DNA from 2 places in the Vagococcus xieshaowenii genome. Region 2 is predicted to be linked to the other one. Evidence: predicted binding sites of a transcription regulator. Region 2 holds the regulator's gene; the other holds the start of a gene.
What was found. The regulator HrcA, encoded in region 2, represses chaperone genes, less so after heat shock. The targets are predictions, from matches to a motif close to TTAGCACTCNNNNNNNNNGAGTGCTAA.
Positions count from the first base shown of each region.

Region 1: a site for HrcA is predicted at 5,289-5,315, ahead of groES (co-chaperone GroES). Genes of this name have one in related genera too.

Region 1 is NZ_CP038865.1:1,738,876-1,748,078, forward strand. Features, by position in the region: gene E4Z98_RS08370 (DUF1846 domain-containing protein) at 1-228, opposite strand, end outside; gene galE (UDP-glucose 4-epimerase GalE) at 390-1,379, opposite strand; gene E4Z98_RS08380 (hypothetical protein) at 1,406-1,618, opposite strand; gene tnpA (IS200/IS605 family transposase) at 1,848-2,321, opposite strand; gene E4Z98_RS08390 (DUF975 family protein) at 2,494-3,195, opposite strand; gene groL (chaperonin GroEL) at 3,329-4,954, opposite strand; gene groES (co-chaperone GroES) at 4,975-5,259, opposite strand; gene E4Z98_RS08405 (PTS sugar transporter subunit IIC) at 5,476-6,750, opposite strand; gene E4Z98_RS08410 (DUF7916 family protein) at 6,774-7,673, opposite strand; gene E4Z98_RS08415 (ROK family protein) at 7,873-9,051, shown strand.
Region 2 is NZ_CP038865.1:1,106,536-1,115,738, forward strand. Features, by position in the region: gene E4Z98_RS05340 (endonuclease/exonuclease/phosphatase family protein) at 1-5, shown strand, start outside; gene ccpA (catabolite control protein A) at 104-1,105, opposite strand; gene E4Z98_RS05350 (metal ABC transporter substrate-binding protein) at 1,365-2,345, opposite strand; gene dnaJ (molecular chaperone DnaJ) at 2,449-3,576, opposite strand; gene dnaK (molecular chaperone DnaK) at 3,711-5,537, opposite strand; gene grpE (nucleotide exchange factor GrpE) at 5,573-6,118, opposite strand; gene hrcA (heat-inducible transcriptional repressor HrcA) at 6,148-7,182, opposite strand; gene hemW (radical SAM family heme chaperone HemW) at 7,417-8,553, opposite strand; gene ribF (riboflavin biosynthesis protein RibF) at 8,555-9,203, opposite strand, start outside.

The DNA of each region.
Region 1 (9,203 bases), 630 kb from region 2:
ATCACCTGCGAAAACACAAATAATAATTTCTGTTTGATCTTTTAACTTATGTAGTAATTTGATTTTTGCATCTTGGTCAAATCCCGGTAAAACACGTTTTGCATGCATGTCACCAATTAATTTACCACCAAACTCTAAATATAATTTATCGTAGTTGTTTACACGTTCTAAAATATACTTAGATTGTTCTTCAATATACTTTTGTGGATCAAAACCTACTTTATTCAATTGCATTACCCCTTAATGTGATTTTCTAAAAAATATAGTATCTATCTTATAAAAGATTCTCCCAATAAACAAGGGAGTTTTACAAAATTTAACCTAAATGATATATTTATCTCTTTTAAAAAAAGAGTTGTGACCAAAAAAGTCACAACTTCTTTCATTTACTATCCTTGATAACCATTAGGATGGCTGACATGCCATTCCCAAGCTGTTTCGATAATTTTATCAACCGTTGTATATTGTGGTTGCCAACCTAATACGTCGTAGGCTTTTTGTGGTGAGGCGATTAATACCGCTGGATCTCCAGCACGACGTTCACCGATTTTAGCTGGAATTTCTTTTCCTGTCACACGACGAGCTGCTTCGACCATTTCTTTTACCGAGAAGCCTTCACTACTTCCTAAATTAAAGACACTACTTTCATTACCTGCTTTTAAGTAGTTAAGTGCTAAAATATGGGCCTCACATAAATCTACCACATGGACATAATCACGAATACATGTGCCATCTTCTGTTGGATAATCGTCACCAAAAATTGTAATAGCCTCACGTTGGCCTAAGGCCGTTTGTAAGATAATTGGGACTAGATGTGTTTCTGGATCGTGATCTTCACCAATTTTTGTTTCTAAATCAGCTCCTGCTACATTAAAGTAACGCAATGCGACATATTTGATACCGTATGCTTCATCGCACCAATGCATCATTTTTTCCATCATCAACTTACTTTCACCATAAGGATTTTTAGGATTAGTTGCGGTTGTTTCTTTGATAGGTACTTCTTCTGGCTCACCATATGTTGCAGCTGTTGAAGAAAATACAATGTTTTTAACACCAAATTCCTGCATCACTTCTAAAGTAATTTGAGTTCCATAAACATTGTTATTAAAGTATTTTAAAGGTTTTCCTACAGATTCTCCAACTAATGAACTCGCTGCAAAATGAATGACACCTTCAATTTTTTCTTTTGAAAAAACCGAACGCATAAATTCTTTATCGCGAATATCCCCTTGATAAAAACGTGCCTTGCTATCAATCGCCTCTTGATGCCCTGTTAATAAATTATCAATCACCACTACATCAAAACCTTGGCTTACTAGTTGCTTTACTGCATGAGAACCGATATAGCCAGCTCCCCCTAATACTGCAATTGTCATGTTGTCACTCCTTATTTAATAATTTTCTAAGTGAACAGATCGCTGTTCAACAAAAATAATACTGTATACGCTAACACTATAATACCATAAACCAAAGTACCTATGCCTAAAGAATAAAGAATATTCGTTAATAATTCATACGTTTCACCAGTCTGCTCTTTCTTTTTGTAATTTAACATTATCGTAATCACAATCCCTAAAATAACAGAACAAGCTAGCAACAATAAGATCATTATCATCTTACATGTGCCTCCTTATCATTTTCTCTTTATCATTATACACTCTTTTAAGTAAATACGACAAAGTAAACTACCTCATAACGATAAATATACACAAATCAAAACCTCCAGTGTGAACTGGAGGTTTGCTCTGCGGCTGAAAGCCTCTTTTACCGGCCTGGGCCTAAAAGGCCTACCGATTGGTCTCCCTTTTGCACCACACTTACTCACTGATTCTTAAAGAATCACTTTATTTTCTCTTATTTTTTTGTCCTGTAAACGGATCGTATTCTTCGAATAAGGTTAATTGATCCGCTACATAATCTTCCGTTATTTGATTTCTAATATATTCTTCTATCTGTTTTTTATTTCGACCTACCGTATCTACATAATATCCTCTACACCAAAATTTTCTATTCCCATAACGATATTTCAACTCGGCATGTCTATCGAATATCATTAAACTACTTTTTCCTTTTAAATATCCTATAAATTCCGAGACACTCGTTTTTGGTGGAATACTTACCAACATATGGATATGATCTTTACATGCGTTAGCTTCAATAATTTCTACACCTTTTCTGTCACATAATGCTCTTAATATTTCTCCGATACTTTTTTTATACTTTCCATATATGATTTGGCGTCGATATTTCGGTGCAAATACTATATGATACTTACATTTCCAGGTTGTATGTGATAAACTTTGATTGTCTTTTCTCATAAAAGACACCTCCTAAATGATTTGATGTTGTGGTCGGGAAACCAACTTTATCTTATCATTTTAGGAGTTTTTTTTGTTACCACGCTGGAAGCTCCCTGAACCACCCGCATAGCAGGTGGTTTTCAAAACATATAATAAAATAACTCCCACATCTAAATGTAGGAGTTATTCATTAACTATTTTCAATTAAATCTTGATAAAATGCTGCTTTGGTTGCATTGATATAAGGCGTCAACCACAAATATCCAATTCCTAATGTCAACATCGCAAGAAGATGCCAACCAACAAAAGATAAATCAAGCGCAAACAAGCGTCCTTTATGACCATCCATTAGTTGGCGACTATCCGTAATTAACTCCATTACTTGAACAGATTCCTCATTTTCTAGGCGATCATGAAACAAATAATTCACTTGTGAATACGAATAACTCTTCACAATACCAGGGATAACAAATAATAAACTCCATAATGCTGTCAAAAGAATGACCATAATATTAATAAAAAAGTTATTACCAATCACTCCTGATTTAAATCCTTTCAAGTTATCTTCTAATGGCATAATTTTGGTTGAACGATCACGAACCAATGATAAATGTGTCCAACTTATCCCCATAAAAAATAACGAAGAAATAAGACTTGAGCTTCGATCCCAAAAATCAGAACCATTTGCTATTTTGGTATTGAAGTCAAATGAATCTGTCGAAATATTAAAATTTTTAGAAAGAAATAACCAACCAATAACCGCTAACATAAATGGAATAATCATTAGTATGACATTCAGTAATACCGGCACTAAATTAAGTGCAATTGCTGATACCCATTTCCCTTCTAAACTGCTCTTAGCAATTCGTTTTAATTCTCCTGATGTTTTCATAATTTTTCCTCCTAAGCTATTAACAACTCCTATTATTGTACATTATACTCGGTTTTTTTGTAATATCAAAAAAAATTGGATGACCGAAGATAGTCCTTCAGTCATCCAAGACAACACTACTAACAGTTTTTTATTACATCATGCCACCCATCATACTTGGATCCATTCCTGGTCCTGCTGGCATTTCTGGGGCTGGTTTATCCGCAATTACCGCTTCAGTTGTCAATACTAATGACGCCACACTTGCAGCATTTTGTAAAGCTGAGCGTGTTACTTTTGTTGGATCAACGATTCCTGTTTCAATCATGTTTACCCATTCACCTGTTGCTGCATTAAATCCAATACCGATTTCTTCACGCTTCATGCGATCAACAATAATAGAACCTTCAACCCCTGCATTTTCAGTAATTTGACGAACTGGCTCTTCTAATGCGCGTAAAACAATCTTCACACCTGTTGCTTCATCGCCTTCAGCTTCGATAGCAGCTACTTTTTCAATCACATTGACTAAAGCAGTACCACCACCTGATACGATACCTTCTTCAACCGCTGCACGTGTTGCATTCAACGCATCTTCAATACGTAATTTCATTTCTTTTAATTCTGTTTCAGTTGGTGCGCCGACTTTGATGACCGCAACGCCACCTGATAATTTAGCCAAACGCTCTTGTAATTTTTCACGATCAAAATCAGATGTTGTTTCACCAATTTGACCACGAATTAAGGCAACACGGTTAGCAATTGCTTCAGCTGAACCAGCACCTTCAACAATTGTGGTGTTATCTTTGTCTACTACGACTTTTTTAGCAGTTCCTAAAGCTTCAATTGTTGCATCTTTTAATTCTAAACCTAAATCTTCTGTAATCACTGTACCGCCAGTTAAAATCGCAATATCTTCTAACATTGCTTTACGACGATCACCAAATCCTGGTGCTTTAACAGCGGCTACATTGAATGTTCCACGGATTTTGTTTAATACTAATGTTGGTAACGCTTCGCCATCCACATCATCTGCGATAATTAATAAAGGTTTACCTTGTTGTAAAATTTGCTCTAATAATGGCAAGATATCTTGAATATTAGAGATTTTTTTGTCAGTAATTAAGATATATGGATCTTCTAAAACAGCTTCCATTTTGTCGGTATCAGTTACCATGTATTGTGATAAATAACCACGGTCAAATTGCATACCTTCTACGACATCTAATTCAGTTTCGATTCCTTTAGATTCTTCGATAGTAATAACACCATCATTACCGACTTTATCCATCGCATCAGAAATGTAATCACCAACGACTGTTGAACCTGATGAAACTGCCGCAACTTGTGCGATAGATTCTTTTGTTTCAACGGGTTGAGAAATAGCATGTAATCCTTCTACTGCTGCTTTTGTTGCTAATTCAATTCCTTTACGAATACCCACTGGGTTAGCACCAGCAGTCACATTTTTGATTCCTTCACGAACAATAGCACGTGTTAAAACAGTAGCCGTTGTTGTGCCATCTCCAGCAATATCGTTTGTTTTAGATGCAACTTCAGAAACTAGTTGTGCTCCCATATTTTCAAAATGATCTTCTAATTCGATTTCTTTGGCAATCGTTACCCCATCATTAGTAATTAACGGAGAACCAAAACCTCTTTCTAATACGACATTACGTCCTTTAGGTCCTAAGGTTACTTTTACAACATCTGCTAAGATGTCTACACCTCGAACCATTGCTTCGCGAGCGTCGCCTGCAAATTTAATATCTTTAGCCATATTTAATCATCCTCTACTTTCTATTCTACAATTGCGATAATATCTTTTTCATGAACAATCAAATAATCTTTACCAGCATGATTCACTTCTGAACCTGCATATTTTTCAAATACTACTTGGTCACCAACTTTAACGGTTAACGGTAATGTTTCACCATTTTCAAATGTACGACCCGGACCCACTGCTAGGATGGTTCCTACTTGTGGTTTTTCTTTAGAGGCTGAAGTTAATACCAGCCCTCCTGATGTGACTTCTTCTTGCTCAGCCACTTCAATAATGACACGATCTCTTAATGGTTTTAACAACTTAAATCCCTCCATTTGCTTTATTAAGATTAGCACTTAAAACTCAAGAGTGCTAACCACACTTATAATAATACTCATTAATCATTCGTTTTGCAAGTGTTTTAATTTAAATTAGCTACTTGGCTCCATTCTCTTACCTCTCGCATTTTCAAATAAAAAAGGAGCAGAATTTCTGCCCCTAATTATTACCTTTTCAATAAGGTAAATTCTATATAACTAAATTGTTTCTTCCTCTTTGAATTTCTTCTCAAGTGCCAAGAAAAACGGCAGATATAACAAGATATCTAAAATAATCAAGACAATTTGTAAAGCTGAACCTCTAAAACTTCCCGTTGTTAAGAAACCACTAATAATTGGAGGCATTGTCCAAGTTGCAATCGTTCTCGTTAAAGGTACTAAACCTGAAGCCATTGCTAAGTACGCAACTACTACATTGACAATCGGTGCTAAAACAAATGGTACTAATAACATCACATTCAAAACAACAGGCATCCCAAACATAGTAGGCTCATTAATATTAAACAAACCGGGCACAACCGTAATTGGTGCTAAAACTTTCGTACGTTGACTTGTTTTCTTCTTACGCGCTAAGTAACCTAAAACTAAAACTAAACCAATAGTCGCTCCACCACCACCGATGTAAACAAAGTTGTCCATGAACGCCACGGTAAAAATATTAGGTAACGTTTGACCTGCTTGATAAGCTTCGCGGTTCGCATCTAAATTTGCAATCCAAATCGGTTGCATTACAGAATTCACAACGTTCCCACCATGAATCCCCACAAACCAGAATAAACTATTTAATGCAACGATAATAATTGAACCAAACACGTTACTTCCTACTAATCCTAAAGGTTTCCCTAATATTACTTGTGCAATATCATGGATATTTGGCAAGTTCAATGAGTCTAATATACCGAATACAAATAACCAAAACGTGATTAAAACCGCACCTGGAATAATTGCGCTAAAACTTTTAGCTACCGCTGATGGCACTGTATCAGGTAGTTTAATTTGAATATTTTTGCTAATAAATAATTGATAAACATAGCCGTTAACTAACCCTAAAATAATTGCTACGAACAAGCCTTTAGCTGCCATATAACCTGTTGGCATACCCGCACCAGCATCAGATGAAATAAATGGGGTTACCGTAATAAACGTTGATAATGAAATGATACCTGAAGAAACCCCATCGACACCATACTGTTTTGTTAAGCTATACGCTATCCCAAAACTGGCAACTAAACCGATCAAACCAAAACTACTATCGACACCTTTCCATAAATAACCTGAAACACCAATTTTCCCTAACCAATCTTCCCATCCTGGTATCGGGAAACTAGCAATTACCATAAACAGAGAACCCACAATAATGAGCGGCATCGCCAGAGTGATACCATCACGAATCGCGATTAAAAATTTATTGGCGCTTAATTTCCCAGCAACGGGCAACATTTTTTCCTCTAAAAAGGAATTGATTTTGTTCATCTTTTTTCCTCCCAAATAATTAATTATCTATTGATTGAACGTGCTATCATTGAAGCAGTGTGTCTCATCCCTCTAATTGCTTTACTGATTGCAAAAATATTTTCAACAGGTGCTACACCAGCATAACCGGCATCACCAATATGTTGAATGTCCACGCCACAAATTTTATTTTGAATAGCAATTTGTTTAATAGTATCAGGGTCCGAACTTTCTTGACTAGTACCAATCGCACTTAAAACTAAGGTGTTTTTTGCATGGGCACATTTAACAATCGGCTTTAAATCTTCCATATCAAAACCTGGAACTGTTCCAACAGCTGGAACTAAGATAATATCTGCTCCTGCTTCAATAAACGCTTTTACTGTTTCTTCATCAATAATTTTTTCAGTAGCTCCTGCGCCGTGCATCTTGCCGGCAATAATTAGACCAGAAAAGTTCTCTCTCGCTAATTTAATCGTTTTCAAAATTTCTTTGTTACTCACTCCTGTCCCGGGATTCCCCGTGAAACAAACAAAATCTAATTTTATTTTTTCAATCTCTTGAATAGTTCGAAGGCTCGCTTTTCTTCCTTCAACAATCTCTAAACGTGTTTCTGCCATTTCAGTAGTTTCATCTACTGGTTCTAAGTTAACTCCAATTGGTCGCCCTACTAAATGATGTAAACTTTCAACGAATGTTTGATCTGCCGCTGATAATCCATTGATAACTGGATTTAAAACATCAATCCCGTTTAATAAAATCATATCAGCACCAAAGGCACGTGCTAACTCTGCGTTAGTAATATCGTCTACAAAAGCTTCTCTAAATACAACATTTTCGGACATAATAACACGTCCTTCACTGGCACTAATACTTTGTTTCAATTCTTGTGCGCTCATTTTTAAAATATCTGAGGCATTAGAACTAATTAATCTTTTTACCATTTTACACCGCCTTATATTGATTATAAAAAATAATTAAAAATACATGTTAAACGCTTTTTCATTCTTTTTTGATTTCTTTTACAAATCAATATTAAGCGAAATATCTTAACATGTCAATCTTAACAGTAAAAAATTATTTATATTGATTACAAAAAATAATCAATATGTTATAATCTAATCAAAGAAAGTTGGGATTATAATGAAACTTACAAAAATTCAACGAGAAAGAAGAAAAAAAATTATTACAACCATCTATACCCATGGTGAAATATCTAGAATTGATATTTCAAAAATCACTGGGATTACACCGGCTATCGTAACAGACATTACCAGAGAATTAATTAATGAACATCTAGTCGAGGAAACTGGAGAAGAAGAAAATAATATTAAAGCTGGTAGAAAAAAAATATTACTAAAAATTTCTCGTCAACATAGCTTCTACATCGGCATCGAGTTATCCGAGAAGTTCTTTTCTTTTGTTGTTTGCGATAACAAAGGCGAGGTATTTGAAAAGGATGTTATTTTAGCGAGCGACTCTTCCGAGGGTTTGTCGGTCGGAGTTTTCTATGATAGTTGCGAACACTTCATAAAGAAAAATCAACATTACAATTCCAAAGCCATTGGCATCGCAATACCTGGACATTTTTCTGAAGTTAAGCAAAGTATCAAAACCAATAACCCTTATTGGAAAAATTTTATTTTTGACCAATTACCGAATTTTTTTGATGGCCCTATCTACTTCCATAACAACGTCGAGTGTATGGCCCTATCAGAACGTCTTTTCAATCCAACGTTAAGTAACCAAAATTATTCCATCTTACATGTTGGTAGAGGAATGTTTTGTTCGACTATCTATGAGGGAAAACTCTATGGTTTAACCAATGTGTTAGTCGGCGAAATTGGGCATATGGTGGTACACCCAAACGGGGAATTATGTGAATGTGGTAAGCGTGGCTGCTTGCAAACGTACGCGAGTGAAGCTTGGATTATCAAAAAATCACAATTACTTTATGATAACTCTGAAACAACCTACTTACGTCAGCTATGTCTAAGCCCTAAATCATTGACGATTGAGACAATATTAACGGCTTATAAATTAGGGGATGAAGGTGTCATTAATATTTTACATAACGCTGTAAGATATTTAGCTATCACGTTGAACAACTTACGAATGATGATTGACTCAGACTTAATTATTATCCATGGGGAATTATTCAATGAAGGACAGCTTTTCAATTTATTAGAAAAACACATTAACGAAGAAATTAGCCTCTTCAACACTGCAAGCCAACAACCTATCATCAATAAAGAATACAAACAAATTAACGGAGCTATCGCTGCGACAGGCTTATGCATAGAACGAACCTTATTAAATTAACAATCTTACTTTACTAACTTGTTAGAACTGAGGAGTGACACGCTCCTCAGTTTATTTTTATGCAAATCATAACCACCCGTCAAACGGCTGGTTTGCACTGAGGCTATAAGCCTCTACTACTAACCAGCGTCTCAAGGCGCTGGCTTTTCACT
Region 2 (9,203 bases):
CTTAAACTTACAACTCTAAGTCGGTGTACCCACGCTTACTTAGAGTTTTTTTTATACATAAAAAGGCTGAAACATCGTGACGTTTCAGCCTTTAACTTATCTATTATTTTGTTGATCCTTTGATTTTGAAGCCATGAGGTAAAACGATTTGTTTTTCTTCAACTTCTTCTTTATGCATTAATTTAGTTAATAAACGCATTGATACTGCACCAATATCATATAAAGGCTGGCTAGTTGTTGTAATTTTTGGTCGTGCTACATCTGTTAAGAATGTATTGTTAGATGTGACAATTTCAAAGTCATCAGGTACTTTAATCCCTTGATCTTGGATAGCATTTAAGATTCCTAAAGCTAATGCATCTTGTGTCACAATAGCAGATGTTGCACCACTATTAATTAAACGCTCTGCTAAGTCTTCTGCTACTCTATAATCATAAACTGTTTCAAACACTAATCCTTCTTTATAAGGTAAATTAGCTTCTTTTAATGCCGCTTTATAACCGCTTAAACGTTCTTTACCATTAATTGGGTCCAACAATGAACCTGTGACTAAAGCAATATTTGTGTTACCATTTTTCACAAGTAATTCAACCGACTCTTTACACGCTTTAGCATAATCAATATTTACTGAACCTACTTGGTTATCTGGATCAATTGCACCAGCTAACACTACAGGTGTTTTTGCTCTTGAAAATTCTGCTCTTAATTCATCGGTAATATGGTGTCCCATAAAGACAATACCATCTACCTGTTTTGATAATAGCGTATTTAATACATTCACTTCTTTTTCAGGCTGTCCATCTGAACTTGCTAAAATAATATTGTATTTATACATAGTCGCTACATCATCTATCCCACGTGCTAATGCTGAGAAATAAGCATTGCTAATATCTGGAATGATTACTCCAACTGTGGTTGTTTTTTTGCTAGCTAAGCCTCGTGCTACTGCATTTGGACGATAATCCAAGCGATCGATAACTTCTAATACTTTCTTACGTGTGACAGGTTTAACGTTGGGATTACCGTTAACGACACGTGATACCGTTGCCATTGAAACATTTGCTTCACGAGCAACGTCATAAATTGTAATTGTTTGTTTTTCCATGATTGCCTCCATCTATCTATATCTAGAATTCAAAAATATTTCCTTATGTTTAATCATAATAAGAATAGCAAATGTAAGCACTTTATGCAAGCGTTTTAACGAAGTTCACATAATTTTGTTTTCATTACACATCTTTTTTAACTCTTATGAAACAAAGGTTCCTCTATGATTTTGTAAATTTTCAACTTTTTTCATTATAAGAATAAATAAACGATTTGTAAACTGTTTTGAAAAAAAAAAGAACCTTTTCAGGTCTTTTTTAGTTAATCGATTGTTTTAATGCGTCTAAATTATCATTCATGATGGAAAAATAATCTTTTCCATCTTCAATATCTTTTGACGAAACGGTTTCTAGCGTTGATAAAGTTAATACATCCGCTCCGGTCGCTTTTGAAATGGTATCGGCATATTTACTTGAGCCTGATTGTTCCACATAAATATAGTGAACATGTGATTCCTTAACAAAGTCTTGAAGTGCTGCTAACTGTTTAGGGCTTGGCTCAATATCAGGGGTTAAACCTGCGATTGATACTTGGTCTAAACCATATTCATTTGCCAAATAACCAAACGCTGCATGTTGGGTCACAAATGTTTTGTTTGTTGCATCTTGGAACGCCGCATGAAAATCATGATCTAAGTCATCTAGTCTTGTTTTAAATGAATCAGCGTTTGCTTGATAAAAATCACTATTTTTTTCATCTACTTCAATTAATCCTTTAGTAATAGTAGCTACTTGCTTTTTCGCTAATAAAGGACTTAACCAAACATGTGGATCAACTTCATGATGATGACCTTCGTGATCTTCTACCTCGTGATCATGTTCGTCTTCATGTTCATGCGAATCAGCTTCTTGCGCATGCTCATGTTCTTCAGCTTCTTCTAAAAAATCGATACCTTTTGAAGCTTCAACTACTTTGGTTTTATCTGTATCAATATTCGCTAATACTGAAGATACCCATGTCTCCATTTCTTCGGAACTATATACAAAAATATCAGCAGATTGGATTTTAGCAATATCTTTAGCACTTGGTTCGTAGTCATGAGGTTCAATCTCCCCACTCAACAACATGCTAACCTCACCTTTATCACCTACAATGCTTTTGGTAAAATCATAAACTGGATAAAACGTTGTGACTACCTTTAATCCTTCATCATTTTTGTTGCTATCATTTTTCTTAGCACACGCTGTCACTGATAATGCAGTAAACAATCCCGCTAATACCAATACTATCTTTTTCATATTTCCCCTCCTGTTAAATCGTAATGATTACTATTTAAATTATACACGAATTTGTTCATTACGCAATAAAAAAAGCATCCATACGGACACTTTTTTTATTGAACTATTTTTTACGCCCATTAAAGGCATCTTTTACTTTATCGAAAAAACCTTCTTCTTGCGGACTAACAACCGTCTCTCCACTTGCTTCTGCAAAATCTTTTAACGCTTGTTTTTGAGCATCATTTAGGTTTTTAGGTGTTACAAGTTTAACAATAACATGTTGGTCTCCATTACCAGTACCACGTAATCTAGGTGCCCCTTTGCCTCTTAGACGGAAAGTTGTTCCTGTTTGGGTACCTGCTGGAATTTTTAATTTAACCTCTCCATGTACAGTTGGCACTTCAACTTCAGTTCCCAAACCTACTTGGACAAAATTAACCGGCAGTTCATAAAATATATCTGCACCTTCACGCTCAAATGTTTTACTTTCTTCAACACGGAATACCACATATAAATCTCCATATGGTCCACCATTAATTCCAGCTTCACCTTGTCCGCTTAGACGCATTTGTTGACCATCTTCTACACCAGCTGGTACATTAACTTTCACTTTATGTGTTTCGTTAATTTTTCCAGTACCGTGACAGTCTGTACATTTATCTTTAATTGTTTGACCTTTACCTTGACAATCTGGACAAACTTGACGACTCATCACACGGCCTAGTGGTGTTTGACGTTCAACATTGATAGTTCCTTGACCATGACAACGACTACATGTTTCTGGATGAGTCCCTGGTTTTGCACCACTTCCTGAACATGTCTTACATGATTCTTCACGTTTGTAACTAATGTCTTTTTCAACACCAAAAATTGCCTCTTCAAAGGTTAAATTAATACTATATTGTAGGTCTGATCCTTGACGTGGTGCATTTGGATTACTTGAACGACCACCGCCACCAAAGAACGATTCAAAAATGTCTTCAAAACCTCCAAAACCTCCAAAGCCACCGCCAGCTCCAAAGTTAGGATCTGTAGATGCATGACCATATTGATCATAGGCAGCTCTTTTTTGTGCATCACTTAACACTTCATAAGCTTCCGCTACTTCTTTGAATTTTTCATCAGCATCTGCTTCTTTATTTATATCAGGATGATACTTTTTTGATAGCTTTCTATAAGCTTTTTTAATTTCATCGTCTGAAGCATCTTTCGATACCCCTAGCACTTCATAATAATCTTTTTTTGCCATGGGTTTACCTCCACACTTCTCTAGTTTCAATGCTTTCTTATCATATCATATTATTTACGAATGGCAAACCGTTCATTAACAGTAGTAATCATAGAGAAAGCCAACTACCCTGAGGTGGCTGGCTTTCAATTTGACTAGTCTTTGTTTACTTCTTCGAAGTCACCATCAACGATATCATCTGCTGATCCTTGTGCTTCGCCAGCACCTTCAGCTGCTTGTTGAGCCGCTGCCGCTTGTTCGTATAATTTAACTGTTAAGTTTTGCACGATTTCATTCAATGCATCACGTTTAGTTTTCATTGCTTCTAAATCATTTGCTTCAACTGCTGCTTTTAATTCATCGCGAGCTGCTTCTGCTTGTTTCACTTCAGCTTCGTCTACTTTACCTTCTAAATCAGCTAATGTTTTATCAACTGAGAATAATAAAGCATCTACATCGTTACGTAAGTCTGCTTCTTCTTTACGTGCTTTATCTGCTTCAGCGTTTGCTTCAGCATCTTTCACCATTTTTTCAATTTCATCATCTGATAAGCCAGAAGAAGATTTGATTGTGATTTTTTGTTCTTTTTGAGTACCTAAATCTTTAGCACTTACATTTACGATACCGTCTTTGTCAATATCAAATGTTACTTCGATTTGAGGAACACCACGTGGAGCTGGTGGAATATCTGTTAGTTGGAAGCGTCCTAATGTTTTGTTATCCGCTGCCATTGGACGTTCACCTTGTAACACATGAATATCTACGGCTGGTTGGTTATCTGCTGCTGTAGAGAATACTTGTGATTTGCTTGTTGGGATTGTTGTGTTACGGTCAATTAATTTAGTAAAGACTGCACCCATTGTTTCAATACCTAATGATAAAGGCGTTACGTCTAATAAAACAACATCTTTAACATCTCCGGCAATAACTCCACCTTGGATAGCAGCACCCATTGCAACTACTTCATCAGGGTTAACTGATTTGTTAGGTGTTTTGTTTGTTTCTTTTTGTACAGCGTCCACAACCGCTGGAATACGTGTTGAACCACCTACTAAGATAACTTCGTCAATTTCAGAAGCTGATAAACCAGCATCTTTTAATGCTTGACGTACAGGTAATTTAGTACGTTCAACTAAGTCAGCTGTTAATTCATCAAATTTAGCACGAGTTAATGTCATTTCCATATGTAATGGACCTGCTGCTCCTGCAGTAATAAACGGTAAGCTAATTTGAGTGCTTGTCACACCTGATAAATCTTTTTTAGCTTTTTCTGCAGCGTCTTTCAAACGTTGAACAGCCATTTTATCTTGAGATAAATCAATGCCGTTTTCTTTTTTGAATTCTTCTACTAAGTAGTTCATGATTTTGTTATCAAAGTCATCCCCACCTAAATTGTTATCACCTGCTGTTGATAATACATCAAAAACACCGTCTCCTAACTCAAGGATAGACACGTCAAATGTACCACCACCAAGGTCAAATACTAAAACTTTTTCTTCTTTATCTGTTTTATCTAAACCGTAAGCTAATGCTGCTGCAGTTGGTTCGTTAACGATACGTTCTACTTCTAAACCTGCGATTTTACCAGCGTCTTTAGTTGCTTGACGTTGTGAGTCGTTGAAGTAAGCAGGAACAGTGATAACTGCTTTTGTTACTTTTTCACCTAAATATTCTTCAGCGAAACCTTTTAAGTATTGTAATGTCATGGCTGAAATTTCTTGAGGTGTGTATGATTTACCTTCGATGTCTACTTTGTAACCAGCTTCACCCATATGACGTTTGATTGACGCAATAGTGTTGGGGTTAGTTACAGCTTGGCGTTTCGCTACTTCACCTACTTGAATTTCGCCATCTTTAAATGATACAACAGATGGTGTTGTACGATTTCCTTCTGGATTTGGAATAATTTTAGCTTCTCCGCCTTCTAATACAGCTACCGCAGAGTTAGTAGTACCTAAGTCAATACCGATAATTTTACTCATATTAAATCGTCTCCCTTAATTTTCTTTTTATATTATTATTGTGCCACGATAACCATTGATGGTCGTAACACGCGATCATGTAATTTGTAACCTTTTTGAAGTTCATGAATAATTTGATCAACTGCTTGTTCTTCTGAAGCAGGCATTGTTTGAACTGCTTGATGTAAATTTGGATCAAACACTTCATTTAGCGCAGGAATTGTTTCAACACCTGCTGATTTAAGAGCATTCAACAAACTATCTCTTACCATCTCAACACCTTTTTTAAGGCTTTCACCATTTTCATCGGTTACTTCTGTTTCTAATGCACGTTCTAAATTATCAATTGCAGGTAATAATTCTTTTGCTAAATCTTGTGAACGGTAACGTGCAGCTTGTTCACGCTCTTTTTGATTACGATTTCGCATATTAATCATTTCTGCTTGAACTCTTAATAATTGATCCTCTAATTCATTGACCTTTACTTCCAGTTCTTCTTCTTTTGATAGTTCAATGACTTCTTCAACTTCCTCTACCATATCTTCAGTAGATGCTTGAGTTGTTTCAGTTGCTTGTTCTTCTTGAATCATTTCTTCATTGATTTCTTCTGACAACTGGCTCACCCTTTCTTTTATGAATCTAATAGGCGATAATAATCGCTTAAATAATCCGCTAATTCTTTTCTGTAAGTATCCATTAATGTAAACACTTTTGAATAGGCCATATTGGTTGGACCGATAATCGCAATCGTTCCATTGCCATATTCACTTATTTCATACGAAGCCGTAATCATACTCATATTGGCTAACAATTCGTTATCATTTTCTGAGCCAATTCGGAATTCAATACCATTAGATGGCGTTGAAATCATCGTTGACAATAATTCTTGATTATCCATTAATGAATAGAAAGATTTAATTTGATGAACATCTGAAATCAATTGATTTCCTAGCAAATTCATTTGTCCACTAATGTACACTTTGTCTTTAAACGTTCCAGATAAAATAGTATCAAAAACATCCATTACGCCTCGCGTTGTAACAAAATATTTCTGTAAGATCATAGGAATTTCCGTTCTCAACTTGTTGTACACCGTTAACAAAGGTTCACCAACTAATTTATCGTTAGCAATCGATACAATGGTTTCAATATCGCTAAAAGATAGATGTTCTGGCATTTTGAACACTCGACTTTCTACGTTACCCTTATCTGTTATAATAATGGCCACTAATTGCTGCTTGTTAAGTGGAATCACTCGAAAGCCAGTCAACCGTCGATTACTCATCTCCGGTCCTAACGAAATAGCAGTGTAGCTAGTTAATTCAGATAAAAACTCAGCAGAATGTGCCATAATATCATTTAGCGCTGTATATTCTTGACCAAATGATTGGCGTATCTTAGTTAAGTCTTCTTGCCTCATCTGTGATGGTTGTAATAGATGATCCACATAGAATCGATACCCCTTCAATGAAGGTACACGACCAGCTGATGTATGAGGTTTCTCTATCAACCCTTGATTTTCTAAAACAACCAAATCATTCCTAATTGTTGCAGAACTTGCCTTAATCCCAGCGTTCATTAACGTCTTAGACCCAATTGGCTCTCCTGTTTCAGTATTCAATTGAATCACTAATCGCAAAATATCTAATTGTCGTTGTGATAACATTCTATCCACCCCTTTTTAGCACTCAAAACATATAAGTGCTAATCACAATACTAAGTATATCAGTTAGATTATTAGTTGTCAACGGAAAAACATCATTTTTTAGCACTCTTTTATCAAGAGTGCTAAACACGTTTCTACCTAGCTATCATTGTTCGTTTGGACTATCAAAAAAGGCATTTCGCTTTCACGAAACACCTTTACAACTATGTCATAATACACCAGATGGTCACAGCATTAATCAATTAGGAATTTTTCAAACACTTCATTGCCTAAAATCAACCCATGTTTTGTTAACGCGATACGATCATCTTTTATTTGAATTAAGTCTTGCTTTTCTAATTCCGGTAGTACTTTTCCGTATACATCATAAAAATCACGGTCAAATTTCTGATTAAACTCATTAATAGATATGCCTGCTAATTTTCTTAATCCTAAGAACATCTGCTCTTCCATAACGTTTTTGGTTGATAACTTTTCAACTTCACGGATAGGTAGCTGATTCTCTCTTAATGGCTTCAAATAGTGTTGGATTGGGCCATGGTTTTTATAACGCGTTTGATTCAAGTAACCACTCGCTCCAGCCCCCAGTCCGTAATAATGTTCATTGTTCCAGTAAACTAAATTATGTTGACTTTGTTTACCTGGTGCAGAGAAGTTACTGATTTCATATTGTTTTTTCCCATGTTTTTCCATTTCTTCTGCTGCTCGTTCAAACATATTACCTTCAACATCTTCTGGTGGCAATTCAAGACGACCTTGACGTGCCCAGTTATAAAAAATCGTTTGATTTTCTAATATTAATGAATATAGGGAGTAATGTGGTAAATCAAGCGCCAAGGCTTGTTTCAATGTGTCTTCAAAACTAGCCATTGTTTGTCCTGGCAAAGCATAGATTAAGTCAATACTAACATTATTACCGAATCCGGCTTTATCGATCACTTTCATCGTATCATAGACATCTTGCGCGCTATGTTTTCGCCCGATTTTTTTGAGCAATTTATCATCAAACGATTGAACGCCCATTGATAAACGATTCACACCATAAGAAGACATGACATTTAATTTTTCAAGTGTCAAATCACCAGGATTGGCTTCAACTGTAAATTCATTTCCATCTTGAAACGGCATTAGCTCACGAATACCTGATAACAGAACATCTAGCTGTTCTGCAGTTAATGAAGTAGGTGTCCCTCCACCAATATAAATTGTTTCGGTATTATCCGTTGGGTATTTTTCTAGCGTCATTTTTATTTCTTTTAGTAACGCTTGAACATACTCATCAACTGGTTGTCCTTCCAACATTACCTTATTAAAATCGCAATAATAGCAAATATGCTCACAAAATGGTATATGAATATAAGCTGACGTCATACTACAGACCTTCTCTCTCTTTAAAATAAAGCACCGTTTGTTGTTTGTCTTGATTTAATTGTGCAACTAAACCATCAATTCCGTCAAATTTTATCTCTCCACGCAAATAGTGATGCCATTTCACTTCTACTTGTTCTCCGTAAATATCTTGATCAAAGTCTAGAATATAAACTTCCACTGTTCTATCACGATTAGCTTCAAATGTTATGTTATGACCGATTTGGGCCATCCCTTTGTACCAAGTATCTGCCACTTTTATTTCAACCACATATACGCCATCTTTTGGTAAATGTACTGAGCTAGCGGTTTTAACATTGGCTGTTGGAAAACCTAGTGTGCGTCCTCGAGCGTCACCATGAACCACGATACCCCCTGTGACATAATCATACGCCAACATTTCACTAACTAATGACATTTTTCCTTCATCAAGATATACGCGAATACGAGAAGAACTAATTTTTAAATTATTTTCAGATAATTGGTCAACTGAAATCACGTCAAAACGATGATTGGCATAACCTGGTAAGTGTTCCATTGAAGCCACTTCTTTCTTACCATATGTATAATCAAAGCCGGCAACCGCAACTTTAGCATGTAATCCAACAATATACTCGTCTACAAAATCTTTAGGCGATAAACCAGCAAAAGCT